Linked DNA regions of Natranaeroarchaeum aerophilus. Each later gene encodes a partner of the first gene's protein in a complex. Links are inferred from orthologs where the notes say so. Each region holds a gene or a part of one and is shown on either strand. Other genes may lie near its edges.

Region 1 (7,261 bases):
GTCCGCGAGCACGGCTGTTGCCGTCTCGGGACCGCCCGCACCGCGACCGCTTACGTTCAGTTCCCCTGCGTTCTCGGTCTCAAACTGGATGATGTTCCGGGTCCCCGTCACGGCAAGGACGCCGTTCTGTGGAACGAGCTTTGGTGCGACCTGAACCCCGTCGGGTGTCGCCTCGCCGATCAGGCGGATCGTCCGGTTGTCCTCGGCCGCGAGGTCGAGCGCGTTTCCGGGGATGTTCTGGATGCCCTCGACGGTCGCGTCCTCGAGCGTATACTCGCGTTCTCCCTGTGAGAGTACGTTCGATATGATGACGAACTTCAGGGCGGCGTCGGTTCCGTCGACGTCGAAGGTCGGGTCCGCTTCTGCGACACCCAGATCTTGCGCTTCGGCGAGGACGTGCTCGTAGTCGAGCCCGTCGGCGGCCATCCGCGAGAGAATGAAGTTCGCCGTGCCATTCAGGACGCCGCGAGCGGCGGTGATCTGGTCCGGCCCGAAGTCGTCGATCGTCGAGAGGATGGGGATAGCGCCACCGACGGTCGCCTCGAAAAGCACGTCGCCCGCGCTCTCGTCGGCTAGCGCCATTAGCTCGGCGTAGCGTTCGGCGACAGGCCCCTTGTTCGCCAGCACGACGTGACGGTCCCGGGAGAGCGCCGTCTCGACGTGACTGAATCCGGGCTGGGCGTCGCCCAGCGTCGTGGGGGTCGCCTCGACCAGTACGTCGTACTCGGCGGCGAGGACGTCCTCGGGGGTCCCATCGCCAACCGTTCCCTCCTGATCTTTCCGTTCGAGAACGCCCTCAACCTCGATGCCCTCGGCGTCGACGACGCCGCTGCTGGAGTCGGCCAGCGCGATCACGTCGTGACCGTACTGCCCGGCGAGTTCGACGACCGAGCGCCCGACAGCACCGGCACCCAGCACGGCGAGTTTCATGCCGAACCACCCGCGATCTGGGGCTCGATGACGTGGATATCCTTCTCCTCGGCGATATCCCGAACTGTTGCCAGCACCTCGTCGGCGCGATCCGCCTCCGTTGCGAGCCGAAGCCGTGCGCTGGAGACTCCTTCCGTTCCCTCGGGGGCTGACAGCGAGACGTCGACGACTTCCGCCCGTGAGGTCGTCTGGAACTTCCGCAGGCTATCGGAGAGATCGGTGTCGATCAGGTGCCCGACGAGGATCACGGTCAGCTCCTCGCTGTACCGTTCCGCACCGGCCTGAATGACGTTGATGCCCGCATCGCGAAGCGCTTCGACGATGGTCTCGAACCGGTCGGGTGGGCACTCTATATCGACTTCCACGGGGATATGCCCGCGCGGCGTGACGTTGCCCCGCTCGTGGAAGATCGAAAGGAGATTTGCGCCGTGATCGGAGATCGGCTGGAGCGCGTTCAGCAGTTCCCCCGGCTCGTCGACGAGTTCGAGACGGACGGTGTACGCCTGCACGGACTGGCCGCCGTCCGTCTCGGCGTCCTCGTCTGCGGCGTCGTCACTCATCGTTGACCACCCCGACGACAGGTCGTGCGTATCGATCAATCATATCCGTCCCTGAGGGGAAGGAGGTATAAGAGTACCATCATTCCGGACTGTGTGGCGTTCGCACGGAGTCGGCGAGTTTTTGCGCTCGGCGGGCCAAACTCGGGCCATGTCCGTCTACCGTCGCCTGTTCGATGCACTGATCGCAGTTGTCCTGTCTGCAGTAACGATCGCAGTTACCGCACCGGTGGTTCCCGGTCTCGCCCAGTCGCTGGGGATGCTCATCGCGGCCACTTTCTACTTCTCACGAAACCCGTGGGGGTCGGGCGATGGCGAACGGATCAACGAGCGAATCGACGGGTTGTACGATCGGTTCTTGCCTGTGTAGGACTGCCTGAACTTGATAATTCACGCGGCAATAGTAGCAAGAACTAATAATCTGCATGTATAAATTAGCAATCAATGACTGCGTCCGCAAACTCGATCACGTCCCGATACCGAATCCTCGCTCCGTGGCAGTTCGCCGCCAGGGCCGTTCTACTGGGTCTGTTCACCGGTGGGGCACTCGGAGCGAGTATCAGTCCCGAACTCGGCGTTGCTGGTGGACTCTTCGTCACGACAGTCGTATATTTCGGGCTCTTCTTTCTCGCTCGTCGACTCCGTGCCACGACCTCAGCCACCAGCCGTCGAGCGATCAATCCTGTCGTCGCGGCCGACGGCGGGCAATCGAACGACCGGGACTGAGCAGAATCGCAGGTTCTGGGAGGGTCGATGAGTTCACTCACTGGCGAACGTAGTGAGGACGGAAGTGGGCTGGTCGAGACTGAGCAAACGCTTTGCGTCTGATATAGAGAACGGAGAGAAGAGAAGCCGGATTAGAGGTAGTCGACGGCCTGTGGCAGTTCGAGCTTCATTCCCTTGCGTTCGCGGATCTCCATGATCTGCTCGCGCTGGAGGTTGTCGGCCATGACCTGGAAGCCGGCGTTCTCGGTGTTCCAGGAGGCACGACCCTCGGTCGCCGAGCGGATGTCGCTGGCGAATCCGATCATCTCTTCGACCGGCGCGACGCCTTCGACGACCATCAGATCGCCTTCCTGGTACATGTCGTCGACGCGGCCACGACGGCCCTGGATCTCGCCGGATGCCGAGCCCATGTAGTCGTTCGGAACGTCGATTCGGACGTCCTGGATGGGTTCGAGCAGCTTGATGTCGGCGTCGATCAGCGCGTTATGGACGGCGTTGCGCACTGCGGGGATGACCTGTGCCGGACCGCGGTGGATGGTGTCCTCGTGGAGACGCGCGTCGTGGAGGCGGATGAGCGATCCCTGGACCGGCTCGGCGGCCAGCGGACCGTCGTTCAGCGCGTCTTCGAGGCCCTCGATGAACAGCTCCATCGTCTCGTTCAGGTGCTGGATACCTTTCGTGTCGTCGATCAGCACGTTCGTGCCGTGGATGGTCTCGATGTTCTGGCTGGTATCCTTGTCCATACCCGCTTCTTGGAACGCTTCACGTCGCTCCTGCTCGGGCATGTCCATCGAGGCCTCGCCTTTCTTGATCACATCGACGATATCCTTGTCGAGCGGGTGAACGGAGATGTAGAAACGGTTGTGGCGGTTTGGCGAGATCCCCTCGACCTCGCGGCTCTCGCTCTGGGGCATCTCGCGGAAGACGACGATCGGTTCACCGGTGTTGATCGGGATGCCCTGGTTGCGCTCGATCCGCTGACCGATGACTTCGAGGTGAAGCTCACCCTGTCCGGAGATCAGGTGCTCGCCGGTGTCCTCGTTGATCTCGATCTGGATCGTCGGGTCCTCTTTGGAGACCTGTCGAAGCGTCTCGATGAGCTTCGGCAGGTCGTCCATGTTCTTGGCCTCGACGGCTTTCGTGATGACGGGCTCGGAGATGTGCTCGATCGACTCGAACGGCGTCATCTCGACGGAGGAAACGGTCGAACCGGCGATGGCGTCGGCCAGGCCGGTGACTGCCGCGATGTTCCCTGCGGGAACACGGTCCACTTCCTCGCGTTCGCCACCCATGTAGATACCGACGCTCTGGACGCGGTTCGTCCCGGCGGTCCCGGAGACGTAGAGGTCCTGGCCCTTCTCCAGCGTTCCGGAGAAGACACGACCGGCGGCGATCTCGCCTGCGTGCGGGTCGACACCGATGTCGGTGACCATCAGGACGACTTCGCCTTCCTCGTTGACCAGGCGCATGTCGCCCGCGAGCTCGGACTCGGCGTCGCCACGCCAGACCCGCGGAATACGGCGGGGCTGCGCGTCGACGGGGTTCGGGAAGTGCTCACAGACCATGTCGAGCACGACGTCCGAGAGCGGCGTACGCTCGTGGAGCTCCTGGCGCTTGTCGGCGCGTTCGAGGTCGATAATGTCGCCGAAGTCCATGCCGGTGCGCTGCATCGACGGCATCGAGACGCCCCACTTGTACAGGGCGGATCCGAAGCCGACGGTACCCTCCTCGACGGAGACCGTCCAGTCGTCGATGTCGTCCATCTCCTCGGTCATCCCCTCGATCAGCTCGTTGACGTCGCGGATGACCGCCATGAGACGCTGTTGCATCTCCTCGGGACCTTCCTGCAGTTCGGAGATGAGGCGGTCGACCTTGTTGATGAACAGCGTCGGCTTGACACCCTCTCGAAGGGCCTGCCGGAGCACCGTCTCGGTCTGGGGCATCGCCCCTTCGACGGCGTCGACGACAACGAGCGCACCGTCGACGGCGCGCATCGCTCGGGTCACGTCGCCACCGAAGTCGACGTGGCCCGGCGTGTCGATCAGGTTGATGAGGTGGTTGGTGTCCTCGTACTCGTGGGTCATCGACACGTTTGCCGCGTCGATGGTGATCCCACGTTCCTGTTCGTCCTCTTCCGTGTCCATCGCGAGCTGCTCGCCTGCGGTGTCCTGGGAGATCATCCCGGCACCGGCCAGCAGGTTGTCCGTCAGTGTCGTCTTGCCGTGGTCGACGTGTGCGGCGATGGCGATGTTCCGGATGTTCTCCGGCTCGTCCATCAGTCGCTCGCACTCCTCGACGATCTTCTTTCGTCTACCCATTACCCTCTCATATCGTTAGCGGGGTGAAAAGGGTGCTGTTTCGTGGCGGCGAACCGTGTGAAGCCGCCACGAGGCTCATAACGAGCGAAGCGAAGTTATGGTGTTTCGTCAGCGCCGAGTGTGCGAGGCGCTACCGAAGCTCGGCACGAGCGTAGCGAAGTGCCGGCGTTTCGTCAGCGCGCGGTGTGTGAAGTACTGACGAAGCTCGTAACGAGTTGTTTCCTACGGCTACTTCGCGGCGTCCGAGTCCAGCGAGCACGTGTCGACGCCGAGCACCGAATAGAGCCCGCAGGTTCCCGTTGCCGCCGTTCCGAGCATTACAATCGCGACGATGCCGAGTACCGCTGCGAGCGTTTCCGGAAGGGCGAGGACGCCACCGAGGATCGCGATTGAGAGAAGTCCAGTGATCGCACCGACGCCCGTTCTGACCTGCCGATCCATCGAGCCAACGTTCATGTTCATATCACCTGTAAGGACTCGGCAGAGATAATGGTTTGTATTGGGCTGATTGAGAAATACTACTTTGGATAGGGAATTGCCCGTTCCGACAAAACTACAGGTTTCGAAGTATTAGCTTCAATTACTGTAGTATAATACTTCAATATTCGAAGTCAAGGGCCTCCGTCGCCAGCAACGATCAACCAGCACATCTAAGGGAGCATCCGACGTGCGCCCTGTATGAGCGACGCTGGAATCCACCCCTGGGTTGGCATCCTGCTCGGCGCGTTGCTCGCCGGTGCAAATACGGCCGTCGTGGGTCTCGTAATCGACGGCCCGGAAGCGGTCGCCGCCGGGCTTGGCCTCGCGATGCCGATCCTCCTGCTGTACGGCGCAGGTGAGACGTTCGATCGGGAGCAGTATCTCGCGGATCACTCAACGGGCGAGACGATGAGCGACATGGTCGTCATCGCCATCGGTGCGGTCCTCGTGGGCGTTCTCGGGGTTGTCGCGACGAGTGCGGTGACCGAGAGCCAGCTCGCCGTCTACGGGATCGCGGCCGGAGCGACGTTCCTGGGCGGCTACGTCGCGCTGTACGTCCGCCAGCCGGAGTATCACGGTCCGGTCGGAAACTGAGCGGCAGTTCTTAAGTTCCCAGTCTGCGATGACATGGCTATGCGCGTCGCCGTACTTGCCCACGGGAAGTTCCCCGACCGGGCAAAGACTGCCGTAGGAGTCCTCAGATACGCCGACTACGATGTCGTCTCCGTCATCGACAGGGACCATGCGGGCTCGCGAGTCACCGATCACGTCCCCGGTGTTCAGGATGCACCCGTCGTCGCTGGCTTCGGCGAGGTGCCGGAGCCGGTCGACGCCCTCCTGATCGGTATCGCACCGATCGGCGGCGGCTTTGACGAGTCCTGGCGGCCGGATGTCCTTGCTGCACTCTCACGGGGCTGTGACGTGATCGCCGGACTGCATTATTTTCTCAACGACGATGAGGAGTTCGTCAGTCTCGCCGCCGAAAATGACTGCGAGCTGCGGGACGTCCGGCGACCACCTGACGATCTCTCTGTAAGCGAGGGCCTTGCAGGTGCGGTCGACGCCGAAGTGATCCTGACCGTCGGCACCGACTGCTCGGTCGGCAAGATGACGACGACGATGGAACTCGCGCGGGCCGCGAAGGCGGCCGGACACGAGGCCGCCGTGATCCCCACCGGTCAGACCGGGATTATGATCGAGGGGTGGGGGACGCCGATCGACCGCGTGGTGAGTGACTTCACCGCTGGCGCGGTCGAGGCGATGATCCGAAAGAAAGGAGACGACTACGAGTACCTGTTCGTCGAGGGGCAGGGCAGCATCGTCCACCCCGCCTACTCGGCGGTCACCTGTGGCATTCTCCACGGTGCGATGCCGGACGCGCTGGTGCTCTGTCACGAGGCCGACCGGGACCGGATCCACGGCTACGAGCCGTTTCCGCTCCCGTCGATCGAGGAGTATGTCGACCTGTACGAGGGCCTTGCCGCTCCGGTGAGTGACGCGTCAGTCGTGGCTGGAGCGCTGAATACGAGCGACCTCGGGGACGCAGCAGCGCGAGACGCGCTGGTCGACTTCGAATCCGCGATCGACGCCCCGGCAACTGACGTGTTGCGGTACGACATCGATGACGTACTGGAGGCGATCGTATGAGCCTGAGCACATCCGTCGAGCGCGTCGAACTGCCCTTCGAGTTCCCGTTTACCATCGCGCGGGGGACGACGACCAGCGCGGAGAACGTGGTCGTTCGGATCGAGGACGATGATGGACGGGTTGGGATTGGCGGGGCAGCACCGTCGCCCCATTACGGCGAGACTGTCGATACGGTCGAAGCCGTCCTGCCCGAGCTGCTAGCGATCGTCGAGGACATCGGCGACCCACACCAGCTCGCCCGGATCGAACGCCGGATGCGGGAAACGGTCCGGCAAAACCCTGCCGCACGGGCCAGCGTGAGCATCGCCCTCCACGACCTCGTCGCCAGGCGTCTCGACGTGCCGCTGTACCGCTACTGGGGGCTCGATCCGACCGAGAGCGTCCGGACGTCCTACTCGATCGGTATCGACGACACCGAGACAATGCGCGAGAAAGTCGAGACCGCAACCGATCGGGGTTTCGAGGTGTTAAAAATCAAAGTCGGCACTGGCCGGGACGAAGAAATCGTCCGCACGATTCGAGAGGCTGCACCCGACGCGACGATTCGCGTCGATGCCAACGAAGCGTGGCCCCCGAAGGAGGCGGTGCGGACGATCGACCGGA
Region 2 (7,135 bases), on another replicon or contig:
TCGTTCACGATCGGCTCGCCGGTCTGCATGATCTCTCGTTCCTCTGCGTGGAGCTCCGGTGCGCTCTCGCCCACCAGTTCGTAATCGGTCAACCCCCGTAGTTGGTCCCGGGGAAGGTCGTACTCCGCCGCAGTCGACCGACTGACGATCTCGTGCTGGTGCTGGTCGTTTTTGACGTACAGCTGATGCGGGTAGTTCTCAAGCAGCGCATCGAGTACCGCCGCTTTCGACGGCGTCGATCTCCCGACGTTTGCAGCACGTTCGAGTCGTCCGACCATCGCGTCCGGGAACGCGCCGTCGCCAGTCTCCGGAACACTGATGACGTCGCTCGCACCCATCGACTTCGCGTCGACGACGAACGTCTCGTCGAAGCCGATCACGAACGCGACGATCGGCACGTCGAACTGGGAAAGCGCCAGTTCGAGCATCGCCCTGCCATCCGTCGTCTCGCTTTCGGCCACCACGACGCAGTCCGGGTCCTGATCGGCGGTCCGGTCCGGCTCGAGCCCGCTGATGACGCTCGTCCTGATTGGTCGGTCGGCGTCGTCCAGCGCCGCCCGTAGCTGTCCGAGTTCGTCTGCTGGATCGACGAGCAGTAGCTCCAGCGGAGGCCCAGGCATTGTATTCGTGTTAAAACACGTTGTACGGACCCCTACAAAAACCTTCCCGCAGTCGCTATCGGCACGTCGTCGAAAAAATATCGCGGGGTAGCGTTACTCGTCTGCGGTCGCGGCTTCTTCTTCCTCGGCTGCGGGCGCTTCCTCGTCCGAGCGGGCGGCAACGAGGCCACCGCGTGCAACGCTGTACAGCGGCTCGTTGGCGTGACTGACACCGCTGATCGAGAACGGGATGTTCGCGTCCTGCAGGTGGTCGCGGAACAGATCTTCGAACCCATCGGGGCTGGATGTGCCGCCGGTGACGACGACCGGGACGTCCAGACCTTCCTCGACGTCTTCCTCGTCGACCTCCTTGACGATCAGGTCGATGACGTAATCGAGCAGGTTCTCGTAATAGATGCTGAGTGCGCCCTCGACGCCACCGACATCGGTCGTGAAGTCCAGCTCGAAGTCGTCTTCCTTGATCGAGGTGACCTTGTCGACCGGCGTCCCCGTCGCCTGTGCGGCCTGTTCGTCGACCCAGTCGCCACCGCGGGCGACCGAGAACTTCATGACCGGCACCGCGTAGTAGGCCAGACAGACGTTGGTCATCCCGGCACCGAAGCTGATACCGAGCCCGGTGAAGTCGTTGTCAGCGAGCTCGCTGTAGATGACCGCCATCCCCTCGTTGATGGGCTCGGCGTCGTAGCCCATGTCGTTGATGAAGGATTCGAGGGTCTTCTGGTGATACAGCGTCGACAGATCCGAGTCGATCGGATCCGCGGGCGAGGAGAAATACAGCTTCTCGCCCGGATGATTCGGCTCGCCGACGACCTGCTCGATGATGAGCTTCATCATCGGGATTGCCGATTTCTCGTCGGAAGAGAGGATGCCGTGTTGCATCGGACGGCGCGTCTCACGGTTGAAGATATTCGCGAAATTGAGCGCGTCGTCACCGACGACGTAGACCTTGTCGTCCTTGCGGATGTGGAGGACTTCGCTTCGCGAGAGCATCTGCTCGGCCATATCCGAGTAGTCGATCTCGACGAAGGAGTTGCGCTGTTGCACGAAGACGGTGTCGTTACCATCCTGCTGTGCCGACAGGATGTTCATTGTGCCGACGTCTAGGCCTTTCGCCATATACGATACAACTTTGCCCCCATACAATAAAACTATGTGAAATATTTACAGAACTTCCGGGCAAGTAAATATAACAGAAGCGATGGAATGTCGATCAGTTCCGACCGACGAGTGCCCGAAGCCGATCGAGCAGCCCCAGCTCCGCGAGGACGCCCTCGTTGCTCTCCGCTGCCTGCTCTTCTTTCCGTTGCTGACGCAACTCGTTGAGCTTCGTGGTCTGGTCGTCGACCGTCGACGAGGAGGTCGCAGTCTTCGTATCACCCCCCTTGAGCGCCTTCAGACCGCTGACCTGTGCGTCGACACCACCGCTCTCTCGGGTGGTTTCGGCCTCGACGTCGACGTTTGCCGCCTCAAACGAGTCCTCGGTGCTGAACGAGAGCCGTTTGGACTCGTGTTTCTCGACGCCACCCCACGACATCTCGACACCGTCCATGGCCGCTTCGATGTCCTGTTCGATCTCTGCATCGCTGATCGATTCTTCCTCTTGCTCCTCTTCGATCCCCTCGATCTCGGATGGGTGTGGTTTTGCCCGCTCCAGCTGGTGGGCCACCAGGGCGGCCCCGGTTGCAGCCGCAACTACTGCCAGTCCGACGCCGTACGTGCCGAGAATTGCGAGCATCGTCGATGCGCCGAACTCGGCCCACTGGCTGGGGTAGTACCACGAGAACGCAGCCGAGGCAACGACGGTGACCAGCACACCGCCTGCCGAGGCGATAACTGCCTTCTGTTTGACCGGCAACAGGACGTCGATGCCGAGCAATAAGACCGGTAAGGAGAGCAACGCGGCGACAAAGGCGACGTTCGCAAAGAGGAAGTACGAGCCCTCACGATACCCGAAGGCTGCAACACCCGTCACGAAGGTGATCGCCGCGATCACGGCGAGGGCGACGCCGATGAAGAACAGCCCGAAGCCGAGGTAAACGTCAGTCTGCGTGTCCGGTTCGCCGATGTACTGCTCGTATAGCTCGAACAGCCTGTTGTCGGGCAGGCCGTCGGAGTCGTCCTGGCTCATTGGCGACGTTTTCTTACCGCATACTCATGACTGTTCCCCTAATTATTTCATATCTGACCAGTGTGGAGAGAGGAGAGCTGCCTTTCTTCGGGTGTGACCTGGGCTCGGGTACTACCAGGTGCCGTGGAACGTGTCGAAGCTCAGCTCGTCGAGCGGTTTGTTTCCGACGGCGATCTGATACTCGCCGGGCGTGAGCATCGGTTTGTGGAACTGCGGGCCGTCGTCGGTCGTGATCCGGGGACAGCCGGTGTTGACGTACGCGTCGAAGCCGAAGTTACGCAGCCGATCGGGCGTCACCTCGTCCATCGTGATCAGGTAGGCGTCGTCGTTGTCTTCGAGGATCGCTTCGGCCTGATCCATCCGCCCCTGCCCGATCTTGGTACAGAAGATGACGCCGAACGTCTCGGCGTCCATCGCCTTGTGGACCGTGGCGTAGCGCTGTTTCATGAACTTCTCCGTGTCGGCGATCGTCACGACGTTGTTGACCGGATCCGCGATGATGACGTTCTTGTCGGGATGTTCCATCGCCAGTCCGAGCGGGTGGAACTTGCCGCCGCCGACGTAGAGGATCTGGTCGGCGTCGACGTCCGCCGAGGCGTAGTTACAGCCAAGCACCTGCCCCTCGTGGGTCAGTCGCTCGTCACCGCGGCGGGTGTGAACCTCGTAGCCACGCTCTTCGAGCCAGTCGGCCATCTCCTCGAAGCGGTTCATGTGCTGGGCAGTCGTCACGAGCCCCACGTCCGGATCGTCGTCCGGGTCGGTGAGCTCCGCCTTGGCCTCCTCCATGATCGGCATGACGTCGACGTTCGAGAAGAGGGGTACGTAGATGATCTTGTCCGACTCCTTCATCGGGCTGTGCCCGAAGTGGACGAACACGTCAGTCCGGCGCATCATGAAGGTGTCCAGATCGCAGGCACCGTAACAGGGCTGGCCCGAAAGCAGGATCATCACGTCGTCGTCGAGCAACTGGCGCAGGTCGTCGGCGACGTCCGGCCCGCGGCGTTTGAGTCCTTCGGGGAACTGTAGACCTACTTTCTTTGCGTCGCGCTCCTCGACTGCCTCGACGATCCGGTCGAGTTCGTAATCCCACTCTCGGTCGTGCTTGAGGGACATCCCGGTGTTCCGGAGGTCCCCGTCGCTGTACTCCGTCTGCTCGCTCATTGTCCGTGATAGCGGTCTGGGACGTATAACGTCGGCGTTTGCCCAACCGCCGTGATAGTCGGCCACATCCTCGCCCCTTTCAGGGGGTTCAAGCCGTTTGACCTCCTGCATGCATCCATGACAGATACACCGGAGCTACCGCTCGAACACCGAACGATCGCCGCCGACGGAGAGGGACCTCATCCCGCTGTCGTCATTCTCCACGGTCGCGGTGCAGACGAAACCGACCTCCTGCCGATCGCACAACGGCTTCCTGACGAGCTGTTCGTCCTTAGCCTTCGCGCACCGGACCCGCTACAGGGCGGCTACACCTGGTACGAACTCGACCTCTCGGGCGGCGGGCTCCACCAGAGCCAGCCCCATCCCGAGCAGTTCCGCCGGAGCCTCGATCTGGTCGACGAGTCGATCGAGACTGCCGTCGAAGCATACAACCTCGATGCCGACCGGATCGGCCTGCTGGGCTTCAGTCAGGGTGGGATCACGAGCCTCTCCTTGCTCCTCGAAACACCGGAGAAGTACGACTGGGTCGCCGCGCTCCACTGCTATCTTCCGGACTCACACTGCGAACTCGACCCGGACGGTATCGAGAACACGCCGGTGTTTATCGCGGGCGGCAATCAGGACCAGATCATCCCGCCGGGACGCACGGAGGCGGCCGCCACCCGGTTGAGTGAGATCGGCACACCAGTGACATCGAGAACCTACGAGACGGGTCACGGAATCGGACCGGACGAACACGCCGACCTGCTGGAGTGGATCGACGGACAGGTCTAGACCAGACCGTCGTCGTCTTCCTCGTCAGTATCGTTATCGCTGTCGTCTTCTTCACCGCCGTCATCTGCTTCGTCACCATCTCCGCCGTCGTCTGCCTGTTCGTCACTGCCGTCGTCCTCGACGGCCTCTTCGGCACCGTCGGCAGTCTCGACGACGCCCTCCATCAGCGAGTCGATGTTTTCCTGTTCCTGTGCGCTGACCTGTTGGGGGTAGACGCCGATCGTCACGAGCAGGTCGTCGTCGGTTTCGACGGCCTCGCTGACGTGGAGATAGACGTCGACGTCTTCGCCGTCGAACTGCGCGCTGGCGGTGAACCGCGAGGCGGTCGTCTCCTGGTCCAAGATCGTCATCGAATAGTCTTCCTGGTGTTCGATGTCGTCCATCTCGTCGTAGTTATTCTCGACCAGATCGACGAGTTCGCGCGTCGACATGTCTTCGACCGGGTTGAACTGGTAGTTCGGAATCCCGATCTGGGGCGTCGTCAACACCATGAACACCGCGCCGCGCTGTTCGCCGAGCGGCCCCATATCGATCGATTTCTCGTGTTCTGTCAGGTAGTTCACGACCCGGACAGACTCCTCGACTGGGCCGACGCCAACCGATTCCTCGATGGTGATGTTGTCGATCCCGATCTGCTGGTAGTCGGTGCTCTCACGGGTGTCGGCGTCGACACCCCCTGCCGTCGATTCGTGGTCGTCCAGTCCGGCCAGTCCGAGACAGCCAGACAGCGATGCGAGTCCGACCGCGCCAGCGCCAGCGAGGACACTTCGTCGATTCATCTGGCAAGCAATTGCTAGCCAGTTTGTAAGTGTTTTTTGGCTCGTGGCTGGCTCTCAAAGCTGCACGAACGGCTCGACGCCGCCGTCAGCACCGACTGCGTAGACGGTCCACGTCCCCTCTTTCTCTCCGCCCATCCCCGGCGAGCCGGCGGGCATTCCGGGCAGCGCGATACCGGCGATATCCGGGGCGTCGTCGAGCAACGTCGCGATCGTTTCGACCGGAACGTGTCCCTCGACGAAGTACGGCCCAATCTCGACGGTGTGGCAGCTTTGCAGGTCCCCGGGAACACCGAGATCGGCCTTTACCGCGCCGATCTCTTCCGGGACGGATGCGGAAAGTGACCCATCGAGATGGTCGTCGAGATACTGTTCGTACACGTCACAGCAGTCGCAGTTCGGGCTGTTGTACTGGTGTGCAGTGGCCGAAAGCGTCCCCGGGTGGGCCCACTCCTCCGTGCTGTCACCGCCGAGACACCCTGCCACCGAAACGGCGGCGACCGCGGACGCAGTGGCGAGTACGGACCGGCGTGAGAGCCGATCGCTCATCGAACCACCTCCGCAAGGGCGCGGAACGGCCTCGTCACGGCGAGATGGTAGTCCTCGTGGGGATCGTAGCCGCGGAACGCGAGGCTGTTGCCCATCACCGAGAGGCTGGAACCGGTCATCGCCAGTCCGGCCAGCGCGGGGTTGAGCAGCCCCAGCGAGGCAATCGGAATGAGCGTGACGTTGTACGCGAAGGCCCAGAAGAGGTTCTGCCAGACCTTCGAGATGGTTGCTTCCGAGATCCGGATCGCTTTGAGCACGTCGGCGGGGTCGTCACGCATCAGCGTCACGTCGGCGCTCTCGATGGCCACATCGGTCCCGCTTCCGATGACGATGCCGACGTGGGCCGTCGTGAGCGCGGGCGCGTCGTTGACGCCGTCACCGACCATGATCGCCCGCCGACCGTCTCCCTGAATTCGCTCGATAGTATCGGCCTTCTCGTCGGGGAGCACCTCCGCGTAGACGTTCTCGGGGTCGATCCCCAGCTGTTTGGCCACCGCGTGGGCGGTTCGTTCGTTGTCGCCGGTCAGCATCACGGGATCGAGCCCGCGCTCTTGCAGGGCCGCGATGGTCTCTTTCGCGCTCTCGCGGACGGTGTCGGCCGTGGCGACGACACCGATTAGCTCGCCGTCGAGTGCGACCAGCATCGCGGTCTTGCCGTCGCGTTCGAGCCGCTCCATCCGCTCCACGGCGGGCTCGGGGTCGATTCCGTTGTCCCGCATCAGTTTGCGGTTCCCGACCAGCGCCTCGCCGCGGGCCGTTTCGGCGCGGACGCCGTGGCCGGGGACGTTCTCGAACGCGCTCGCGTCGTCGATCTCGATACCCCGTTCCTGTGCGCCCTCGACGATGGCCTGTGCGAGCGGGTGTTCGGAATCGGATTCGACGCTGGCGGCGACCGCCAGCACGTCGTCTTCGCCGAACTCGTCCCCTCGGTCGTCGCCGATGACTGCGCCGCCGTCGGGCCGTTCCTCTCCGGATCCGTCTGCTGCCACGCCGCTCATCCCCGTTTCGCCGCGAATCGGCACGACGTCGGTCAGCACCATGTCGCCGTGGGTGAGCGTCCCTGTCTTGTCGAAGACCACGGCGTCGACGCCCCGGACCCGTTCGAGGATATCGGCCCCCTTGAACAG

What was found. Proteins that work in one complex are often made in the same cells at the same time.
Region 2: the proteins of AArcSt11_RS03015 (region 1) and dph2 are in contact, whole or in part, in a crystal structure (PDB 6Q2D), measured with the Methanobrevibacter smithii proteins. The link is inferred for Natranaeroarchaeum aerophilus from one-to-one orthologs. Residues at the interface, in WP_011954157.1 of Methanobrevibacter smithii: Pro482, Asn483, Lys484, His485, Tyr553, Asp555, Glu556, Glu559, Leu560, Leu591, His592, Glu593, Asp594, Ala595, Val596, His597, Arg598, Gly599, Pro600; in WP_011954460.1 of Methanobrevibacter smithii: Met1, Met3, Tyr4, Pro28, Glu29, Gly30, Leu31, Met33, Phe58, His80, Thr124, Gln126, Ser179, Gly180, Asn181, Phe182, His183, Leu185, Tyr201, Asn202, Phe211, Ile215, Arg291, Asp295, Asp296, Gln298, Met299.

Annotation. Positions count from the first base shown.
Region 1 is NZ_JAKRVY010000001.1:591,482-598,742, forward strand. What follows is about bases 1,939-4,933. They hold AArcSt11_RS03015 (elongation factor EF-2), read right to left. Parts: upstream 4,532-4,933; coding sequence 2,345-4,531; downstream 1,939-2,344. Other genes in these bases: AArcSt11_RS03010 (hypothetical protein), read left to right, coding at 1,939-2,213; AArcSt11_RS03020 (YgaP family membrane protein), read right to left, coding at 4,760-4,933. Also shown: AArcSt11_RS02995 (homoserine dehydrogenase), read right to left, coding at 1-930; AArcSt11_RS03000 (amino acid-binding protein), read right to left, coding at 927-1,490; AArcSt11_RS03005 (hypothetical protein), read left to right, coding at 1,639-1,857; more of AArcSt11_RS03010, read left to right, coding at 1,932-1,938; more of AArcSt11_RS03020, read right to left, coding at 4,934-4,993; AArcSt11_RS03025 (hypothetical protein), read left to right, coding at 5,210-5,605; AArcSt11_RS03030 (N-acetyltransferase DgcN family protein), read left to right, coding at 5,645-6,658; AArcSt11_RS03035 (dipeptide epimerase), read left to right, coding at 6,655-7,261. UniProt on the Methanocaldococcus jannaschii protein: Catalyzes the GTP-dependent ribosomal translocation step during translation elongation.
Region 2 is NZ_JAKRVY010000002.1:86,359-93,493, forward strand. Bases 1,885-4,753 are described here. They hold dph2 (diphthamide biosynthesis enzyme Dph2), read right to left. Parts: upstream 3,910-4,753; coding sequence 2,860-3,909; downstream 1,885-2,859. Other genes in these bases: AArcSt11_RS04810 (cell division protein CdpA domain-containing protein), read right to left, coding at 1,885-2,748; AArcSt11_RS04820 (alpha/beta hydrolase), read left to right, coding at 4,027-4,683; AArcSt11_RS04825 (DUF6517 family protein), read right to left, coding at 4,680-4,753. Also shown: AArcSt11_RS04800 (ATP-binding protein), read right to left, coding at 1-620; AArcSt11_RS04805 (disk-shape morphogenesis protein volactin), read right to left, coding at 714-1,736; more of AArcSt11_RS04810, read right to left, coding at 1,831-1,884; more of AArcSt11_RS04825, read right to left, coding at 4,754-5,462; AArcSt11_RS04830 (DUF411 domain-containing protein), read right to left, coding at 5,517-6,008; AArcSt11_RS04835 (heavy metal translocating P-type ATPase), read right to left, coding at 6,005-7,135. UniProt on the Methanocaldococcus jannaschii protein: Catalyzes the first step of diphthamide biosynthesis, i.e. the transfer of the 3-amino-3-carboxypropyl group from S-adenosyl-L-methionine (SAM) to the C2 position of the imidazole ring of the target histidine residue in translation elongation factor 2 (EF-2).